One region of the Shinella sp. HZN7 genome, then DNA from elsewhere that is predicted to be linked to it. Evidence: predicted binding sites of a transcription regulator. Region 1 holds the regulator's gene; each other region holds the start of a gene.

Evidence for each region. The regulator PhoB, encoded in region 1, activates phosphate uptake and scavenging genes when phosphate is short. The targets are predictions, from matches to a motif close to TGTCATNNANCTGTCAT.
Region 2: the regulator PhoB is predicted to act here: its motif matches at 3,827-3,843, upstream of shn_RS06035 (alkaline phosphatase PhoX).
Region 3: the regulator PhoB is predicted to act here: its motif matches at 1,936-1,952, upstream of phnF (phosphonate metabolism transcriptional regulator PhnF).

The regions. Positions count from the first base shown of each region.
Region 1 is NZ_CP015736.1:112,260-119,235, reverse strand. It holds gene shn_RS00570 (Hsp33 family molecular chaperone) at 1-618, opposite strand, end outside; gene argF (ornithine carbamoyltransferase) at 820-1,731, opposite strand; gene shn_RS00560 (aspartate aminotransferase family protein) at 1,759-2,949, opposite strand; gene shn_RS00555 (GcrA family cell cycle regulator) at 3,373-3,909, shown strand; gene phoB (phosphate regulon transcriptional regulator PhoB) at 4,201-4,884, opposite strand; gene phoU (phosphate signaling complex protein PhoU) at 4,904-5,632, opposite strand; gene pstB (phosphate ABC transporter ATP-binding protein PstB) at 5,681-6,496, opposite strand; gene pstA (phosphate ABC transporter permease PstA) at 6,510-6,976, opposite strand, start outside.
Region 2 is NZ_CP015736.1:1,256,639-1,263,614, reverse strand. It holds gene shn_RS06050 (MOSC domain-containing protein) at 1-110, opposite strand, end outside; gene shn_RS06045 (HD domain-containing protein) at 190-843, opposite strand; gene shn_RS06040 (DUF2339 domain-containing protein) at 880-3,729, opposite strand; gene shn_RS06035 (alkaline phosphatase PhoX) at 3,892-4,413, shown strand; gene shn_RS06030 (PaaI family thioesterase) at 4,424-4,933, opposite strand; gene recO (DNA repair protein RecO) at 4,930-5,694, opposite strand; partial or broken gene shn_RS06020 (L,D-transpeptidase) at 5,900-6,630, shown strand; gene shn_RS06015 (hypothetical protein) at 6,677-6,976, opposite strand, start outside.
Region 3 is NZ_CP015737.1:499,262-506,237, reverse strand. It holds gene shn_RS24715 (carbon-phosphorus lyase complex subunit PhnI) at 1-785, opposite strand, end outside; gene phnH (phosphonate C-P lyase system protein PhnH) at 790-1,398, opposite strand; gene phnG (phosphonate C-P lyase system protein PhnG) at 1,398-1,868, opposite strand; gene phnF (phosphonate metabolism transcriptional regulator PhnF) at 1,974-2,717, shown strand; gene shn_RS24695 (class I SAM-dependent methyltransferase) at 2,674-3,471, opposite strand; gene shn_RS24690 (pseudoazurin) at 3,471-3,923, opposite strand; gene shn_RS24685 (ABC transporter ATP-binding protein) at 3,920-4,720, opposite strand; gene shn_RS24680 (iron ABC transporter permease) at 4,717-5,667, opposite strand; gene shn_RS24675 (ABC transporter substrate-binding protein) at 5,742-6,785, opposite strand; cobalamin riboswitch at 6,940-6,976, opposite strand, start outside.

The sequences.
Region 1 (6,976 bases):
CGCCTGCGGCAGGAACTGCGCGACCATGCCGCCCGCGCGCCAGCGATGACGCGCCTTGCCGGCGGCATCGCGGTCGTAGAGTTCGGCGACGCCGAGGCGCACCTTGGTCGGGATTTGCTCCGACTGGCGGAAATAGACGCCGGCGATCTCCTCCAGCGTATGGCCGTCGAGCGGCACGATGCCCTGGTAGCGCTGGGTATGCGCGCCCTGGTCGATGGTGAAGGCGAGAATGCCCTTGCCCAGAAGCTCGTGCGGCTCCGTCGCGCCGGCCGCAATCGCGGCATCGAGCGCGGCCTGGTCGAAGCGGGCATAGGCGCGCACGTTCTCCGGCGCCGCGAAATCGGCCACCAGCAGGTCGACGGGGCCGTCGCCCTTGGTCTGGACGATCAGCTTGCCCTCGAATTTCAGCGAGGTGCCGAGCAGCACGGTGAGCGTGATCGCCTCGGCCAGCAGCCGGGCGACGGGCGCGGGATAATCGTGCCGGCCGAGAATGCCGTCGAGCATCGGGCCGAGCTGCACGGCGCGACCGCGCACGTCGAGACCCTCCACCTGGAACGGCAGGACATGATCATCGCCGGCAAAGCCGGGTTCGCCGAGTTTCAGGGCATTTTCCGCCATCATCATCATTCTGCTCCTTGCACGCTTCGGCGCCGCCGAGGCCGTGGGCCCGGCCTGCTTCCGACAGGCGTTCTACCGTGATATTGCGCTCGCTCTTTCCCGATCATTCCATACCGGGCGGGCATGCGCCAGAAAAAGCGCCGTATGGCGCTCCGTGATGGCCCCTAGATCGTGCCGGCGACGGCGTTTTTCAAGGCGGCGTCAGACGACGCCGAAGCACCAGGCCAGGATCGACTTCTGCGCATGGAGGCGGTTCTCCGCCTCGTCGAAGACCACGGACTGCGGGCCGTCGATCACCTCGTCGGTCACTTCCTCGCCGCGATGGGCGGGCAGGCAGTGCATGAAGAGCGCATCCTTGTCGGCGCGCGCCATCAATTGCCTGTTGACCTGGTAGGGCTGGAAGATGTTGTGGCCGCGGGCGCGGTGCTCCTGGTTCATCGAGACCCAGGTATCGGTGACGACGAGATCGACGCCGTCGACGATGGCGTCCGGATCATGGCCGAGCAGGATGTTGCCGCCATTGTCGCGCGCCCAGTTCAGGATCTTGTCGTCGGGCTCCGAGCCCATCGGCACGGCCATCTTCATCGTATAGCCGAAGCGGGCGGAGCCCTCGACGAAGGAATGCAGCACATTGTTGCCGTCGCCCGTCCAGGCGAAGGTCTTGCCCTTCGTGGAACCGCGATGCTCCTCGAAGGTCATGATGTCGGCCATGATCTGGCAGGGATGGGTAAGGTCCGTCAGCGCGTTGATGACGGGCACGGTGGCGTGTTCGGCAAGCTCCAGCAGGCGGGCATGGTCCGTCGTGCGGATCATGATGGCATCGACATAGCGCGAGAGGACCCTGGCCGTGTCGCCGATCGTCTCGGCGCGGCCGAGCTGCATTTCCGTGCCCGACAGGAACAGCGTCTCGCCGCCGAGCTGGCGCATGCCGACATCGAAGGAGACGCGGGTTCGCGTGGAGGGCTTCTCGAAGATCATCGCGAGCATCTTGCCGGCGAGCGGCCTGGCTTCGGTGCCGGCCTTGCTGGCGGCCTTGCGCGTGTGCGCATCGTCCATGATGACGCGGAGATCGCTTTCCGAAACGGCGGAAAGGTCGAGAAAATGCTTGGCCATGATGTGTCCTGTCTGTCCGTTCGCTGCTTACGCGGCCTTGGCGGCCGTGAGTTTTTCCGCGGCGCGCTCGATGCGGGCAAGCCCCTCGCGTGCCTCTTCCGCGGTCACGGTCAGCGGCGGCAGCAGCCGCAGCACGTTGTCGCCCGCCGGCACGGCCAGCAGGTTTTCCGCCCGCACGCCCTTCAGGAGGTCGGCGACCGGGATCTTCGCCTTGATGCCGAGCATCAGGCCCTCGCCGCGAATATCCTCGATGATGTCGGGGAAACGATCCTTCAGCGCGGCAAGGCCCTGGCGGAAAACGAGCGCGACATCGCGCACATGCTCAAGGAAGCCGTCCTCCAGCACCACGTCGAGCACGGCATTGCCGACGGCCATGGCGAGCGGGTTGCCGCCATAGGTCGAGCCGTGCGTGCCGGCGACCATGCCGGCCGCCGCCTCGTTCGTGGCAAGGCAGGCGCCGAGCGGGAAGCCGCCGCCGATCCCCTTGGCGATCGCCATGATGTCAGGCGTGACCCCGGCCCATTCATGGGCGAAGAGGCGTCCCGTGCGGCCGACGCCTGTCTGCACTTCGTCGAGGATGAGCAGCAGGCCGTATTCGTCGCAGAGCTGGCGCAGCTCCTGCATGAACTCCTTCGACACCGGACGCAGCCCGCCCTCGCCCTGCACCGGCTCGATCAGGATGCCGGCCGTTTCCTCGGTGATCGCATCCTTGACGGCCGTGATATCGCCGAAGGGAACCTTGAGGAAGCCCGGCGCCTTGGGGCCGAAGCCCTCGATATACTTCTCCTGCCCGCCGGCGGCGATCGTCGCGATCGTGCGGCCGTGGAAGGCGCCTTCGAAGGTGATGATGTGGAACTTGCCGGGATGGCCCTTGGCGAAATGGTAGCGCCGGGCCGTCTTGATCGCGCATTCCAGCGCCTCGGCGCCCGAATTGGTGAAGAACACCTTGTCGGCGAAGGTGGCCTCCGTCAGCCGGCGGCCGAGGCTTTCCTGGCCCGGGACCTCGTAGAGGTTCGACAGGTGCCAGACCTTGTCGGCCTGGTCCTTCAGCGCGGCGACGAGATGGGGATGCGCATGGCCCAGCGAATTGACGGCGACGCCGGCGGCAAAATCGAGATATCGCTCGCCATCTTCGGCGATCAGCCACACGCCCTCCCCGCGCGTGAACCTGAGCGGCGCACGCATGTAGGTTTCATAGAGCGGCGCGACATCGGCCATGCGCGGATCCTCCGAAAAGAGATGCGGAAAAACAGGAATGCGGCTTGACTTTTCCGGGCTTCAGAAAAACCAAAAGCCGCCTTTCGGCGGCATGCCGCACTATCGGCATTTCATCTTGGGATGTCAACAAAATCGCACCCGAAATGGCGCTGAACATCCCGCAAGGTGAGGATTCACGGCGCACGCGGAAGGTGTCGCTATCGAGTCACACCTGACCAGCAAGTTGGGGAAAACTCCGAAATCGATTCGCCCGGATTCCGGCGACTCTTGTCACAGAGTCCACCGGTCTCTAGGTTAAGGACCAATTACTAGACTGCATGCGGCGGAACTAGTCACCAAAAGAGTTAGGGCGTTCAGGTTCCGGACCCGTCCGGAGCACGACGAGGGATTCCTGCATCCTGGACGCCGAGCGGAGACGAAAACATGAACTGGACAGACGAGCGCGTCGAGAAACTCAAGAAGCTCTGGAGCGAGGGCTTGAGCGCGAGCCAGATCGCGGCGCAGCTCGGCGGCGTCAGCCGCAACGCCGTCATCGGCAAGGTGCACCGGCTGAACCTGCCCGGCCGCGCCAAGGCCGGCGGCACCCAGACCGCGGCACGCCCGAAGCGTCCGGCGCCGGCGACGCCGCGCCCGTCGAATTTCGCGGCCCGTCCCGTCGCTGCCCGGCCCGTCGCCCGGCCGGCCGACAACACGCTTCCCAAGGAAGAGATCGACGTCGATTTCGAAATGCAGGCCGAGACCCTTCCGGTTCCGGCCAACGGCAACAGCGTGGTCGTGCCGATGTCGCGCCGGCTGGAGCTGACCCAGCTCACCGAGCGCACCTGCAAATGGCCGATCGGCGATCCGCTCAACGACGACTTCCACTTCTGCGGCAACGAATCCCCCGACAATTCCCCCTACTGCACCTACCACCAGCGCCTCGCCTACCAGCCCTCGGCCGAGCGGCGGCGGATGCGGTAATCTTTTCCACGGCAGGACATGCGATGCGGGCCCGAGAGGGTCCGTTTTCGTTTGTGAGGCGAGCGCCCCTCATCCGCCTGCCGGCACCTTCTCCCCGCAAGCGGGGCGAAGGGGTATGCCGATCCGGTTTCCAGAAACTTACTGGGAAGCGAGGGAGCGAGGCCTCGCCCCATCCCCTTCTCCCCGCTTGCGGGGAGAAGGTCGCGGCAGCGGGATGAGGGGCGTTCGCATCCCAAAACGCAAACAGGCCCCTGAGGGCCCATTTCCGTCCTTGGGAGGAAACCCGTTCGCTCAGGCCTCCAGCGAATAGCCGGCGCCGCGCACCGTGCGGATGACATCCTGCATGTTGGCGAAGTTGAGCGCCTTGCGCAGGCGGCCGACATGCACGTCGACGGTCCGCTCATCGACATAGATATCATGGCCCCAGACGCCATCGAGAAGCTGCGAGCGCGAGAAGACGCGGCCGGGCGAGGTCATCAGGAACTCCAGGAGGCGGAATTCCGTCGGGCCGAGGCGGACCTCGCGGGTGCGGCGGTGGACGCGGTGCGTCTCGCGGTCGAGCTCGATATCGCCGCAGCGCAGCACCGTCGAGACGACCTCGGGCTTGGCCCGGCGCAGCATCGCCCGCACGCGGGCGACGAGTTCCGGCGTCGAAAAGGGTTTCACGACATAATCGTCCGCGCCGGTGGCAAGGCCGCGCACGCGCTCGCTCTCCTCGCCGCGCGCCGTCAGCATGATGATCGGCAGGCGTTCGGTTTCCGGGCGCTGGCGCAGGCGCCGGCACAGTTCGATGCCGGAAACGCCTGGAAGCATCCAGTCGAGGATGAGGAGGTCAGGCATGCGCTCCTGCAAACGCATCTCGGCCTCGTCACCGTTCAGGATCGTATCGACCTCGAAACCTTCCGCTTCCAGATTGTAGCGCAGGAGGACGCTGAGGGCCTCCTCGTCTTCCACGACGGCAATTCTGGGCACCATGGAGTTGAACCTGCTCTCTTTACTCGGACGCGTCGGCGAGGCCGGCCGCGACGACGGAGGTCGAAGTGTCGTCCTTCGGGCGTTCGCCCTCCGGCTGCGATCCGGTCGCCATGTAGTAGATGGTCTCGGCGATGTTGGTCGCGTGGTCGCCGATGCGCTCGATGTTCTTGGCGCAGAACAGGAGGTGCGTGCAGGGCGTGATGTTGCGCGGGTCTTCCATCATGTAGGTGAGAAGTTCGCGGAACAGCGAGGTGTAGATCGCGTCGATCTCGTCGTCACGTTCGCGGATCGCCTTGGCCTTGTCCACCGATCGGGTGGCATAGACGTCGAGCACTTCCTTGAGCTGCATCAGCGCGAGTTCGGCGAGGTGTTCGAGACCGCGGGCAAGCTTGCGGGGCATGCCCGAGCTCTGCACGGCGATGACGCGCTTGGCAGTGTTCTTGCCGAGGTCGCCGACGCGCTCCAGCTCGGCCGCGATGCGGATCGCGCCCATGATCTCGCGCAGGTCCGCGGCCATCGGCTGGCGCTTGGCGATGGTGACGATCGCCTTGTCGTTGATCTGGCGCTCGGCATTGTCGAGGATGACGTCCTCGGAAATGACCTTCTGGGCCAGAGCCGCATCCGTCGTGACGAGGGCGCGGACCGAGTCCGCCACCATCTGCTCGGCCGTACCGCCCATTTCGGAGATGCGGCGGGAGAGATATTTCAGTTCTTCGTCGTAAATCGAGACAATATGGGTCGATGACATGGTTCTGTCCTTAATGCGCGCGGGTTTTCACGGATTCGGCGACAGCCGTCAGCCGAAGCGGCCCATGATGTAGTCCTGCGTGCGCTGGTCATCCGGGTTGGTGAACATCTTGTCGGTGTCGTTCTCCTCGACGAGGTTGCCGAGGTGGAACATGGCGGTGCGCTGCGAGACGCGGGCCGCCTGCTGCATCGAGTGCGTCACGATTACGATGGTGAAGTTGGCGCGCAGCTCGTGGATCAGCTCCTCGACCTTGGCGGTCGCGATCGGGTCGAGCGCCGAACAGGGCTCGTCCATCAGGATGACCTCCGGGCTGACGGCGACGGCTCGAGCGATGCACAGGCGCTGCTGCTGGCCGCCGGAAAGGCCGGTACCGCCCTCCTGCAGGCGATCCTTCACCTCGTTCCAGAGGCCGGCCTTCTGAAGGCTCTGCTCGACGATGGCGTCCATGTCGGCCTTCGCCTTGGCAAGGCCATGAATGCGCGGACCGTAGGCGACGTTCTCGTAGATCGACTTGGGGAACGGGTTCGGCTTCTGGAACACCATGCCGACGCGGGCGCGCAGTTCCACGACGTCGATCGCCGGATCGTAGATATCGTCCGTGTCGAGCGTGATGCGGCCGGTGACGCGGCAGCCGTCGATCGTGTCGTTCATGCGGTTCAGCGTGCGCAGGAACGTCGACTTGCCGCAGCCGGACGGACCGATGAGCGCCGTCACGGTGTTTTCGCGCACATTGAGGTTGACGTCGTAAAGGGCGCGCTTCTCGCCGTAATAAACCGAGACGTCCTTGCCGATCATCTTGTAGGAAATGTCGTTCATTTTCTTGTCCAGCGCTTTCTCGACTGCTGCTTCTGACATCATGTTCATATGATCGGTCCTTCTACCAGCGCCGTTCGAAACGGCGGCGCAACAGGATTGCACCAACATTCATGAGGATGAGGAAGATGAGGAGCACGATGATGGCTCCCGAGGTGCGCTCCACGAAGGCGCGCTCGGCCTCGTTCGCCCACATGTAGATCTGCACCGGAAGGGCCGTTGCCGGATCCATCGGCGTTGCCGGAACGTCGGCGACGAAGGCGACCATGCCGATGAGGAGCAGCGGCGCGGTTTCGCCGAGCGCATGTGCAAGGCCGATGATCGTGCCCGTCAGGATGCCGGGCATGGCGAGCGGCAGGACATGGTGGAACACCGTCTGCATCTTCGATGCGCCAAGGCCGAGGGCGGCCGAACGGATCGACGGCGGCACGGCTTTCAGGGCAGCGCGGGTCGCGATGATGATCGTCGGCAGCGTCATGAGGGTCAGCACCAGGCCGCCGACCAGGGCCGCCGAGCGCGGGAAGCCCGCAA
Region 2 (6,976 bases), 1.1 Mb from region 1:
ACCATGAAGCGCCGGTCGCCGGCAAGGCCGTCGAGGCGCACGCCGGCGCTTTCGACGGGGATGGCCCGGCCGCTCTTCAGCGGGTGGATGTTGAGACCCTCGACCTTCATGCGGGCGACCTTTCCTGAAACGTTGATTCAACGGCCTGCCGGACAGATTCAATACGGCGGCACAAAAGCATGTTTTTCTTCAGATTTCATCCAGGAGCATGGCGCGGATCGCCCGCAGGCGCTCCGTCCGCTCCTCCGCCATGCGCGCGCCCGCCGCCGTCTGGAACCCTTCCGCCAGCTTGAACAGCTTGACCTCGAAATGATCGATGGCGAAAGCCTTGTCGTCGAGCGGGCGGTTTTCGCCGAGCGGATCCAGGGGATCGTAGAGGCCGCTGCCCATGCGGCCGGCAATGTAGAAGCAGCGCGCGGCGCCGATCATGCCGATCGCATCGAGCCGGTCGGCATCCTGCAGGATTTTTGCCTCCAGGGTTTCCGGCGGAAGATTGGCGGAGAAGCTGTGCGTGAGGATGGCATGGGCGACGGCGGCCACGTCCTCCTTGCTCCAGCCTTCGGCGGCAAGCAGGCCGGCCGCCTTCTCAGCAGCAAGGCGCGAGGCCTCGGCGCGCAGCGGCGAATTCTTCTCCACCGCCACGCAATCGTGCAGCAGCACGGCGGCCGCCAGCCGCCGCGGGTCGCCGCCCTCCTCCGCCTGGATGCGGCGCGCGCTCTTCCAGACGCGGATGAGGTGCGCGGCGTCGTGCGAGCCGTCATCGGCGGAAAAGGCCTGCGGCAGCAGGCGCTCGGCAAGGGGACCGAGGGGCGAAAAGGCAGCAGCGAGGCAGGCGAAGGTCATGGGCGATCCGCAAGTGGTTGCCCATGACCTAGCCTGTCACGCCTCGGCGTTCAATTCCGCCTTTTCGCCGGTCCCGGACTTTCCCGAGAGGATCTTCTGGTAGAACAGGCCGATGCCGATCAGCACCGCGCCAAGCCCGATGAAGGAGAGCGCCCGGAGGATGCCTTCGAGATTGGCCATGTCGATCAGGAAGACCTTGATGACCGCGATCAGCACGAGGCCGGCGGAGGCAAGGCGGATGCTCTTGGAATCGAACTTCGAGCCGACCGCCAGCAGCAGCACGCCGAGCAGCAGCCAGACGACCGAATAGGTATAGGTCTCCGGCTGGAGGAACCCCTTCCAGTCGGCGATGCCCTCGCCATGCCAGTAGCGGCGCACGCTGAGCGTGACCCAGGCGAAGGCGAGCGCCACGCCGGTCAGCGCCAGCATGATCACATAGGGCATCGGCCGCCGGCCCCGTGCATGGAAGGCAAGGCCGCCATAGGCGATGCCGGGCAGCAGATAGCCGACGAAGAGCAGATCCAGGAGCGGCCACTTGCCGAGCAGCTCGCCGGTGAAATAGGGGTTGAGGCCGACGAAATGGGCGCTGAGGATCGACAGGATCGAGAGCCCGCCGACCACCATGGAGCCGTAGCGGAAGACCGGGCTCGGCGATTTCAGGTCGAGCGACATCAGGATCGCCGAAGCGCCGATGACCAGCAGCGTGTAGATCGACTGTTCGCCGAGCGTCGGCACGGAACTGTCGAGCACGCCGCCGTTCATGCCGTGCCGCACGAGGATCGCCGCCGTCAGCAGAAGGAAGAGGCTGGCCAGCGCCTGCAGGAGATTGCGGATTTGCGTTCCCGGCCAGCGGCGCAGCTCGAAGGCCGAGAGCGCGAGCAGAGCGGCCGGGATGCCGTAGCCGGCGAGCAACTGGTTGAAGACCGGCGTCTTGGAAAGGTTTGCCGCGCCGACGATGGTCGGCTCCCAGCCGATGCGGCCGGCAACGATCGCGGCCGCCCCGGCCATCAGCCAGGGCAGGACCGGCCAGCGGCGAAGGCGCGTCGAAAAGACGGCGGCGGCGCCGAGGACCGCAATGCCGATCGTCGTGGCAAGGCCGTCCGTCATGGCATGCAGCGCCAGCACGAGGAAGGCGAAGCCGCCGGCGACGAGCGCCCATTGCGGAAGGAAGACACCCTCCTCCTCTCCCCGCCCGCGGGAAAAGGCGTCCGCAGCAGCGAGGAAGACAAGGCCGAGCACCACCGCAAGCAGGCCATGCTTCAGATCGAAGGAGAGATTGCCGAAATTGAGGAAGCTCATGGCGAGGATGGCAAAGGGCGCCGCCGGGGCGATGAGGCTCCAGAGCGCTGCAAAGGCGGAAGATCCTGCCAGGCGCAGGCGCACCGCCGCAAGGCCGACCGCAGCATAGGCGACGGCGAGCGCCAGCAGCAGGTTGACCGGCACGAGGCCGAGTACCGGTACCGGCAATGTCGACGCGCCCTCCAGCGTCGGCGGGGCGAGCGTGGAGAAATCCTCGAACAGCAGGCCGCCCGGCGAGACCACCATCGCACCGACGCCGACCACCGCCGCGATGGCGGAAAAGAGCGCCGGATAGACCGCCCAGCCGCGTAGCGCGCCGAGCACGGCGAGCGCCATCACGACCGCGGCGAAAGCGTAATCCGCCCGGGACAGCGCCGGAACCGCATTGGCCAGAACCAATGCCGGGAAGACCAGGGCAAGGGCGCCGGTCAGCGATACCGCGACGGCCGGCGGGGCAAACAGGCGGTCCAGCGGATCGGCGGAGGCAGCGCCCGTCGCGGGCGGCAAGTCGTCCGCCGTGACATTTCCCGGCCAGATGAGGCCATGACCGACGGCGAGAACGAGCATGGCGAGAAGCACCGGCAGAACCTCGACCGCGCTCGCCTGCGAGAGATAGAGCACCGCCCAGAGCGCCATGCCGGCATTGGCGAGTGCCGGCACGACCTGCCAGCGGCGGATGCGCGCGGCAGCGAAGGTGGCAAGCCAGGCGACCGAGAGGAAGCCAAAAAGGCCCCAGGCGCTCGGTTCCTCCGTCGCGACCAGCGCGGGCGTGGCCATGGAGGCGAGCAGGCCGAGGCCGGCAAGCGCCTGCCCGTGCAGAAGCGACAGGCCGATCGTCGCGAAGGAAACGGCGGCAAGCAGCACGAAGGCGGTCAGCGGGCCGAAATAGCCATAGAATTCGTAGGAGACATAGGTGACGGCGAAGAGCGTGATGGCGCCGGCAGCCGTCAGCACGCCGGGAATCATGGCGTTCTGGAAGGCATTGGCGATGACCGGCAGGGTGCGGCGGCGCACGAACTCGCCCACCGCCGTCAGAACGAGACCGAAGACGGCGGCAAGCGACAGCCGCACGGCCGGGCTGAGCAGCCCCGCCTCGATGGAATACTTGACCATGAAGATGCCGCCGAGCGCCAGCGCGATGCCGCCCACCCAGACGGCCCAGCGCGCGCCGATGCGGCTTTCGAAGCTCTCCTTCGGCTTTGCCGCAGCCGCGGGAACGGCGGAAGCCGCCGCGGCAGCCTCCTCCGCAGTCTCGCTCGCAACGGCTTCGGCCGGAACGGCGGGCGTACTGCCGCCGAAGATCGCGCGGCCCTTCGCGGCCTCGTCGGTACCAGCCGCCTGCGCGGCGGCCCAGGGGCTCGCGAAATCGGCCGGCGCCTCCTCCTCCTCGGCGTCCTCCTCGCGGATGGCCTCGGCCGTGTCGGCGGTCGCCGTCTCCACCGGTGCGGCCAGGCCCCCGGCCTTCAGCATTTCGACCTCGCGCTTCAGCCGCATCACCTCTTCGCCGAGTTTCTGCGCACTGTTTCGCGATGCATTGAGGGTATAGAGCGCCAGGCCGAGAGCGACCAGGGAGAGGATTTCGAGCATTGCGACTCCAACACGGGCATTGTCCGGGCGCGAAGACTACCCGGTTTTTTCCAAAGACTAAACGGGGTTACGTTTGAGGCCGGCGTTCTCTTCAGCTTGTCGCACGGTTTTCATGCAAGGCGGGCACAATAGCCTCTTCCCGATACCAGTCCGGAGCCCGCCATGTCCCAGATCCTTCGCAACGCCGACGCTCCGCAAGGGGACCGACGGCCCGAGGACGGCTTCGGCCATGCCTATGCCCTCGCCTGCCGCGTCGACGGGCATGACCGCGTGGTCACCTATTGCGGCGATGGCGGGCACCTCTACAAACTGGTCGCAAACCACGCCGGGCAGCCGGACCGCCTCGATGACGGCACCCTCCATGTCGCGCATTTTTCGGCCGATGGCGAGGAGGACTGGATGCCCGTCGCGTTCGGCGCCGCGCCGCTGGTGATGGAAAACGGCACGCTGACATGGATGCCGGTCGCCGCCCGGCCGGCGGACGCCCGGACCGGAGCGCGCCGTCCCACCCGCCTGGACGGCATCCGGGACGTGGCGGCGGACGCGCAGGCCGGCACGGTCCGCCTCCGGCTGTCCGGCGAGGGCGACCGGTTCAGCCATGTCGTCGAGATCATCGAAGCCGGCGGCGACTTCGCCGCGACGCGCGCGCATTGGGAAGTGCTTTCCACCCGAACCCGCCGGTGACAGGCCCGAATCAGCGCATCAGGTTTTCGATCGGGAAGATCGCGCAGGTTTCCGTGCCGTGGGCCAGCAGCTTGCCGCTTCCATCGCGCAGCCAGGCTTCGGACGTGGCGATGGTGCGGCCGCGATGCACGATCCTGCCCTCGCAGAACACCTCGCCCATGCCGGGCAGGACGGGGCGCACGAGGTTCAGCTTGAACTCGATCGTCGTATAGGCCTCGCCCGGCCTGACGACGGAGAAGACGGCGCAGCCGAGCGCCGAATCCATCACCGTCGCCGTCCAGCCGCCATGCACCGTGCCGAGCGGATTGAGATGATCGACCGACGGCAGGCCGGCAAAGACGACGCGGCCGTCCTCCACCTCCGTCAGGCTGAAGGCGAGCGTCTTGGCCATCGGCGGAGCGGGCAGATCCCCGGCCAGCATCGCCTGCAACACCTTCAGCCCGCCGTCGCGCCTCACCACGTCAAGCGGCAGCGTGCCGACGCCGGCGACCGTCAGCCCCGGATAGATTTCGACCGTCATGCATGCGCCTCTTCGGGTTGATCGTGTCGCGGCGCGCCGAGCGCCTTCAGCGCCGCCTGGATGAAGCCGTCGCGGGCGCTGGCGAGCTCCAGCCCGCGCGGCTCGCAGACATGGCGGTTGAGGAAGAAGGCCGTCAGCCGGAAGCCGTCGGCAAGGGCGGCGGCATCGGCGGCGTGCCGGCTCTCGTCGCCGAGGAAGGCCGGCAGCGCCAGCATCTTGCCCGCCCAGGGCGCGCCGGCCGCGCGCGAGACGGCGCGGCCCGATTTCGGCGAGACGTAGCAGAGATCCTCACGCGTGCCGGTGGCGGCGCATTCGAAGAGGTCGAGGCCGAAGCCGAGATCGTTGAGCACGGCAAGCTCGAAGCGCACGAAGAGCTCGCCGGCATCGGCCGGCTCGTGCAGGTGGTCGAGGATGACGGAAAGGGCCTCGTAGAGATGGGGATGCGGGTCGCGCTCCGGCAGGAAGCGCAGCAGCGCCGCCATGGCCTGCACGCCGTAGACGGCGGTCGCCGTCTCCATCAGCCGGCCGGCGCGCAGCTCCAGCGGCTCGATGCGGAACTCGCCGAGATGTTCGTCGAGCCGCGCGCGCCAGGTGATGTCGACCGAGTTGCCGGGCTGGAGCACCGGCTGCATGGTCCGCGAGCGCCCGCCGCGCACCATGCCGAGATGCCGGCCACGGCTGCGTGTCATCACCTCGGCGATGACAGAGCTTTCGCCGTGGCGCCGCACGCCGAGAACGATGGCTTCCTCACTCCATTGCATGGTCAAAGCCTTACGCCCTCACCGGCGCCGGGGCAAGCGGGCCGCAGCATGCGACGGAACGACGCGTGGCCGCAGGGACACACCCAAGCCATTGCCACAGTTTCGCTTTTTTCTCGCCGCGCCGGTGCCCGCTTTGCCGACAAAGAACCCCGCGCAAGGCTTTCAAGCCAGATTCCGGAATTGAAGAACGACAGGTGCCCCCTTCATGTGTGTGTCCCGCGCCCGCGCTTTTGCGGCTCTCCGCCCCTCGCCCTCCTTGCCCTTGCGGCGACGCTTGCAAGCTGCGCCACCACCGCCAAGCCGGTGAAGAAGGGGCCGGACCCGATGCATGTCGCCATGTACGGGCCACATCCGGAAGAGCGCTTCCCGCTGCCGGCGATGGATATCAGCAAGGTGGATCCGAAATATTTCCGCCAGCAGGTCGCCTACCAGACGGCGGAGCCGGCCGGCACCATCGTCATCGACACGCAGAACCGCTTCCTCTACCTCGTGCAGGGCGACGGCATGGCGATGCGCTACGGCATCGGCGTCGGCAAGGCGGGGCTGGAGTTCGAGGGCGGCGCGCGCATCGGCCGCAAGGCGGAATGGCCGCGCTGGACGCCCACCCAGAACATGATCGCGCGCGAGCCGGAGCGGAACCTGAAATGGGCCGGCGGCATGGAGCCGGGGCTCACCAACCCGCTCGGGCCGCGCGCGCTCTACCTGCACAAGGACGGCAAGGACACGCTCTTCCGCATCCACGGCACGTCCGAGCCGTGGTCGATCGGCAAGGCGGTGTCGAGCGGCTGCATCCGCCTGTTCAACCAGGACATCATCGACCTCTACGGCCGCGTGCCGACCGGCAGCCGCGTCGTCGTGCTGCAGCATCAGGCGCCGGCCGACCAGCCTGTGCCGATGGCCGCCGCCGACGGCCTGACGCCGCCCGCCGCCATCTGAGGCATTTTCCGGGGGCGGCCTTGCGCCCGTCCCCGGACCGTCTTCGTCACCAGGCGTCGGGCTCGCGCACCATGTGCACGATGTTGGCCGGGTTCATCACCCAGCCGCCGCGAAAGCCCGCGCCCAGATCCTCGATGGGATCGCAGCGCACGACGCCGTTCCGCTCCAGATGGCCGAGGGCGACCTTGTGGTCGGGTGTGAAGAGCTCCAGCCAGACCTCCGCCTGGCTGTAGCCCGGCGCCTCGTCGATCCACAGCCGGTTCGGGCCGAGCAGGAAGCCTCTTGCCGGGGCCTTGTCGTCGAAGGGCTCCAGCCCGACGACGTCGCGGTAGAAGGCGAGCGTCGC
Region 3 (6,976 bases), on a different replicon from region 1:
TTGAACTGGGCGATCATCTGGCATTCGGTCACCTGGATGCGACCGAGCGAGACGGAAAAGCCGAGTTCCGGCATGTCCAACTCCACCTCGACCTCGCCGATGCGCACCTCGCCGACGAAGGGATGGGTGCGGGCATAGCCGCGCTGCGTGGAGTAGCCGAGCGCCAGCAGAAAGCCCTCGTCGCCGCGGGCGAGCGCCTGCAGGCGCAGGTCCCGCGCCATCGGGAATTCCAGCGGTTCGCGCGTCAGGTCGCCGGCGACGTGGCCGTCCGGCAGACTGCCGTCATCCTCGACGAGGCCCTCGCCGACCAGGATGTCGGAGACGCGCATCACCGGCTCGCCGGCCTCCTCGCGCTCCAGCGGCGCTTCGACCGCCTCGTCCGTCAGGAGCGACGGATCGAGCAGGCGGTGCGTATAATCGAAGGTGGGCCCGAGGAGCTGGCCACCCGGCAGGTCCTTGTAGGTCGCCGAGACGCGGCGCTCGACGCGCATGTCGCCCGTCTCGACCGGCCTGGAATAGCCGAAGCGCGGCAGCGTGGTGCGGTAGGCGCGCAGGATGAAGATCGCCTCGATCATGTCGCCCCGCGCCTGGCGGACGGCAAGCGCCGCGAGCGACCGGTCGTAGAGCGAGGCTTCGGCCATCACGCGGTCGACGGCAAGGCCGAGCTGCGCGACGATCTGCTCGATGCCGATGGCCGGCAGCGAACGGTCGCCGCGGCGGCGGTCGGCGAGGAGGCGGTGGGCGTTGGAGATGGCGGCTTCGCCACCCTTGACGGCAACGTACATGGTCTTACGCCTCCTTCACGCTGACAATGGTGGTGCGCGGCAGGCAGAGGATTTTTGCGCCCGCAACGAGGATCAGGTCGACGCCGCGCGGAAAATTCTGCCGGTTCTCCGACCAGAAATGCGGGAACATGTCGGGCAGGCCCGCCGGCGCGATCTCCGCCTCGGTGCGGATGCCCGGCCCCTTCAGCACGAGCGGCCGCCCGCCCTCGAAAGCATCGATCTCGACCACTAGGGTCGTCGAACGATCCGGATATTCCTGCGTGCCTTGCGCGAAGAGGCTGAGATTGGGCAGCATTGCACCCTTCTCCACGAAGGCGAAGCGCGCGTTCTGGCGCTCGTCGGTCACCGTCGCGCCGGCGTTGAAGGCGAGCCAGCCCGGCAGCGCCGAGCGGGAGAGCGCCGGGGTGAGCCAGACGGTGGTATCGTGGTCGCAGAGCGTCAGCGCGATGGCGCCGGCCGTCGCGTTCAGCGGCGCGGGCGGCACGACGGTCGCATCGATGCGGCCGATCGTGCCCGGGCGGGCCATGCAGTCCATCAACGTGCGGAACGCGGCCTGGGCCTCGAACACCGGCCGGTCGAAACCGCCGGCAAAGGCGAGCGTGTCTGTCGTCATCAGTCCTCTCCGCGAACCATGGTGAAGAAATCGACGCGGGTGGCGGCCGTCTGGCGCGCCTTTTCGGCGTCCTCGTCGGCAATGCGCGCGGCGACGGCGTCAAGCAGCGCCTCCACCCCGGCCCTGCGGGCCGGCTGCTGGAAGAGCGCGTCGAAGATCGCCGCAAGCCGCGCCTTGGCACTGTCGGTGCCGAGCGCCTGGCCGTGGCCGACCGTGCCGTCTTCGAGACGGACGCTCGCGCGGGTCACCGTCGCCTCGCCGAGATTGAACGGTGCCCCGCCGCCGCCGATGCGCCCGCGCACCATGACGAGGCCCGTTTCCGGGCCGCGCACCGGCTGGGCGGCCGGCTTGTCGCCGAGCGCGTCGAACGCCGCCTGCAGTTCGGCCCGGCTCGCCTTCGCGAGCAGACCCATCGCCCTCTGCCGTTCGCCCATCGCGGCGCTTTCGGCAGATTTCCGAATTGATGCCATTGCCTCATCTCCAAATGTCTATTAATCTAGACAACCGAACATCTAAGTCTCGTCTTAATCGGCCGGGATGACAAGGGTGTGACAGCGGGCTTCGCGGGGGCGGAAATGGTGGAACGGCAATCGGGCGTGGCGCTCTGGCGACAGATCGCGGATCGCATGCGCCTTGCGATCAACAATGGCGATTTCGACGAGACCGGCATGATGCCGCCGGAAGTGGTGCTGGCCGCCCGCTTCGGCGTGAACCGGCATACGGTGCGCAGCGCCATGGCGGCGCTGGCGGAGGAAGGCATCGTGCGCCCGATCCAGGGCATCGGCACACGCATCGAGCGGCGCGACCGCCTGCGCTTTCCCATCTCCCGCCGGACACGCTTCTCGCAGGGCCTCGGCAACCAGACGCGCAACCTGGAGGGAAGGCTGCTGGCGGCAGCAACGGAGGCCGCGCCCGCCACCGTCGCCGAGGCGCTCGGCCTTGCGCCCGGCACTCCCTGCATGCGGCTCGAAACCGTCAACAGCGCCGACAGGCGCCCCGTCTCCTGCGGGACACATTATTTCCCGGCCGGTCGTTTCGCGGGGATCGACGCGATCTACGACAGGACGCGCTCCATCACCGCCTCCTTCCGCGAACTCGGCGTGCCGGATTACGTCCGCCGCTCGACCGAAATCTCCGCGATCCACGCCGAGGGCGACGACATCCGCCACCTGAAGCTCTCGCCCGGGGCGATCATCCTCGTGGCGACGGCGGTCAACACCGACCTCGACGGCGTTCCGATCCAGTTCTCTCGTACGCGCTTTGCCGCCGACCGGGTCAAGCTGACGGTGGAGCCGGAGCCCGACGGCAGCAGAGGATGAAACGGCGGTAAAGCAGCGTCCGCAGCCGGTTGCGCAGGTCCGCCGTGCGGCGCTGGGCCTTTGCGATGGGCGCATGCGAGCCGACCGTCATGTCGCGAAAACCCGCCGCCTCCAGCAGCGGCAGCACGCGCTCGACGGTGAGCCCGTCGCCGAAGGGCAGGCGCTCCATGATGCTGGCGTGCCGTTCGCTCATCGCGCCGTCATAGTGCGGATCGGTGCCGACGACCTTGTCCAGCATGGCGATGGCCCGGCTTGCCAGCCGGCCGAGCCGGGTCGGCGCGGCCCAGTCGCCGTCGAAGAACAGAAGCAGGCCGCCGGACTTCAGCATGCGGTGCCATTCCGCAAAGGCCGTGGCCGGCGTCGTCAGTGTCCAGACGAGATGGCGGCAGACGATGGCGTCGTAGCTCTCGTCCGGCTCCATCGGGTTTTCCGCATCGGCGAGCAGGAAGCGAAGCCCCCTCGCCCCGGCGTGCTTTTTCCGTGCCACCGCCAGCATCGCCTCGGAGAAATCGAGCGCCGTCACCTCATGGCCGAGGGAAAGGAGCAGGCGCGTCACTTCCCCCGTGCCGCAGGCAAGCTCCAGCACGCGGCGCGGCTCGGGGCCGAGCCGCTCGCGGATCGCCGCCGCCCAGGCGTCGAATTCCGGCCCTTCGGGAATGCGGTGGCCGAAGGCGAGATCGAAGGTTTCGGAGCGACGCGACCAGTAGTCGCGGATGTCTTCCTTGAGATGGCTGTTGGGGCGCGGGCCGTGCATCACTGCCCCTCGCCCGCATCGATACGGGCAAAGATATCGTCGAAGCGCGGCCGGGCGCGGGCCGGGACCTCGACCTTGCGGATCGCCTCCGTCAGCTCCGCTGCGCCAACCTTGACCAGCATGACCATGCCCATGCCGAAATGCGGCGAGCACTTGATGCCGTAGTAGCCCGGCTGGTCGAAGGTCACCTCGATCTCCTCGTTGATCTTGCCCTTGAAGCCCGCATAGCCCTCGGAAACCATGCCGTCGATGCTTGCGGCATTGTGGCTCTTGTGGGTGGCGACGAACTTGATGCTGTCACCCGGTTTGATCGCCAGGAAATCCGGCTCGAAGACCATGGAGCCCCTTTCGCCGCGGTTGCGCATCTCGACGCGAAACGTTTCGGCCGCGGCGGGAACGGCATGGAGGAGGGCGGCGAAGGCCGCGGCGAGGAGGAGACCGGTTTTCATCATGCCTCTGCAACGAGCTTGAGTTTGGCAGGCCGCGGTTCCGGCCGGCGATAGCGGATGAAGCAGCCGCCGGTGCTGTCGCGCTCGACATCGACGGTGACGCCGAAGACGTCGGCGAGGCGCTGCGGCTCCAATACCTTGGCGGGCGTGCCGAGCGCGACGATGCGGCCGCCCTGCATGACGGCGATGCGGTCGCAGAACATGGCGGCGTGGTTGAGATCGTGCAGCGCGGCGACGACGGTCAGGTCCTGCTCGCGCACGAGCTGGAGCAGGCTGATCTGGTGGCCGATGTCGAGGTGGTTGGTCGGCTCGTCGAGGAGGAGGATCGGCGCCTGCTGGGCGAGCGCGCGGGCGATGTGCAGCCGCTGGCGCTCTCCGCCGGAGAGCGTGTGCCACAGCCGGCCGGAAAAGCGCGCCATGTCGACCTCCTCCAGCGCCCGGTCGACAATGGCATCATCGGTGCGCGACCAGGGCGTCAGGGCGCCGAGATGGGGCGTGCGGCCGAGCTCGACCGCCTGGCGCGCGGTGATGCGCTCGGTGGTCTCGGCCTGCTGCTCCACGAAGGCGATGCGGCGGGCGATCGCCTGCCGGCCATGGGCGGAGAGCGGCCTGCCGTCGAGCGTCACCACGCCGGCCTGCGGCCTGCGGATGCCGGCCATCAGCGCCATCAGGCTGGTCTTGCCGGAGCCGTTCGGGCCGATGATGCCCAGAAATTCGCCGGGGCGCACGTCGAGCGAGACGTCCGACAGGATGGTCGTGCCGCCGGCCGACCAGGAGAGGCCTTTTGCCGAAAGGGTCACAGGGCCGACCTCCGTTGGCTGAGGATGAGCGCGAAGGCCGGGGCGCCGAACAGCGCCGTGATGACGCCGATGGGCAGCACCTGGCCGGGAATGATGACGCGCGACAGCACGTCCGCGGCGATCATGAAGACCGCGCCGATCAGCGCCGAGGCCGGCAGCAGCAGCCCGTGCCGGACGCCGACGACCATGCGCGCGGCATGGGGAATGACGAGCCCGACGAAGCCGATCGACCCCACGATGGAGACCATCACGGCCGTCATCAGCGCCGAGACGGCGATCAGCACGACATAGACCCGCCGCACCGGAATGCCGAGCGAGGCCGCCGATTCCGTGCCGAAGGTGAAGGCATCGAGCGCGCGGGCATGCCAGAGGCAGACGACAAGGCCGAGAAGCGCGACCGGCAGCGCCAGCCAGACATCCGGCCAGCGCACGCCCGAGAGGTTGCCGAGCAGCCAGAACATGATGCCGCGCGCCTGCTCGGCATTGGCCGCCTTCGTCACGATGAAGGAGGTCAGCGCGTTGAAGAGCTGCGAGCCGGCGACACCCGCAAGGATGATCGCCCCCGTGCCGCGGCCCGCGCGCACCGCAAGCGCGCTGACGAGGCCGAAGGCGACGAGCGCCCCGAGAAAGGCGCCGATCGGCAGCGTCAGGATGCCGGCGCCGATGCCGAGGATCGCCACGGCCACCGCCCCGGTGGAGGCGCCGGCGGAAATGCCGAGAATGTAGGGATCGGCGAGCGCATTGCGCAGCAGCGACTGCAGGATCACGCCGCAGAGCGCGAGCGCCGAACCGCAGCAGGCGGCAACCACGGCCCGGCTCAGCCTATAGTTCCAGATGATGCCTTCGTCGATCGGTTCGATGGCGTGCCCCGCCTGCCAGAGACGGTTCGCCACGGTCTTCGCCACGACATCGAGCGGAATGGCGGTCTCGCCCACCGCCGCGCCCATACCGAGCGCGGCGACGAGCAGCACGAGCGCCGCGAAGGCGGCGCCCGTGCGCAGCAGGATGGGGCGATCCGCCGTCACTTTGCGAGGCCGGCTTTCTCGATGGCGTCGGCAAGCACCTCGATGCCCTCGATCGTGCGGATCGTCGGGTTCATCGCCTGGGCGTCCATGTCGACGACATGGCCGTTCTTCACGGCCGGCATCAGGCTCGCGACGGGATCGGTCTTGAGGAACTCGTGCTTGACCGCGACGTCATCGGCGGGGAAGCGGCGGCGCTCCATCTTGCCGGCGACGATGATCGTCGGGTCGGCCTTGGCGACGGTTTCCCAGCCGACCGTCGGCCATTCCTCGTCGCTCTCGATGACGTTCCGGATGCCGAGCGCCGACATGATGTAGCCCGGCGCGCCGTTGCGGCCGGCGACATAGGGGTCGATGTCGAGTTCGGCGCTGGAGAACCAGAAGACGGCAGAGAGCTTGCCATCCGCCGAGGCGATCTTCCTGCGGGCCGCCTCTTCGCGCGCCTTCAGGTCGGCGATGACCTTCCCGCCCTGGTCCTGCACATCAAAGATCTGCGCCAGCTCACTGATTTCCTTGTAGATCAGGTCCATGGTGAAGACCGTATTGCGCACGCCGTCGCCGCCACCGGAATTGTCCTTGCCGATGCAATCGGCAGGCGAGGTATAGACCGGGATGTTCAGCTCCTCGAACTGCTCGGGCGTCGCGACGATGCCCTCGGGGCCGACATGCCACTGGAACTGCGCCGTCACGAGATCCGGCTTCCTGGCGACGACGCTCTCGAAGCTCGGATCGTTGTCGGCAAGGCGCTCGACCTTGGCGTTGACGTCCTCGTAGCCCGACAGCACCGGGCCGATCCAGACCGCCGTGCCGACCATGCGCTCGCCGACGCCGAGGAGATAGAGGATTTCGGTCGAGCTCTGGCCCAGCGAAACGGCGCGCTCCGGTGCCTTTTCGAAGGTGACCTTGCGGCCGCAGTTTTCCAGCGTCAGCGGATACTGGGTCGCGGCCGCCTGGGCCGTGCCCGACGACAGGACGAGCACGGCGGCGCCGGCCAGGGCGAAAACGAGGGATGCGGCACGCGCGGCCGCAGGCAGAATGGTCATGGGTTTCTCCCGGATGAATGAAAGCGTGCGGGCTCAGCCGGTAAGCCGATGGAGGCGAACCGATTGCGGTCGGGAGAAAACGAGTGGAGTCCTGCCGTCTCCGGCAGCCAGGGTCGTCATGGCGTCTCCTGTTCCGGGCATCCCCGCCCGTGACTTGGATTGTTGCTCTGACGGCAGGTCTCCTGGCTCAC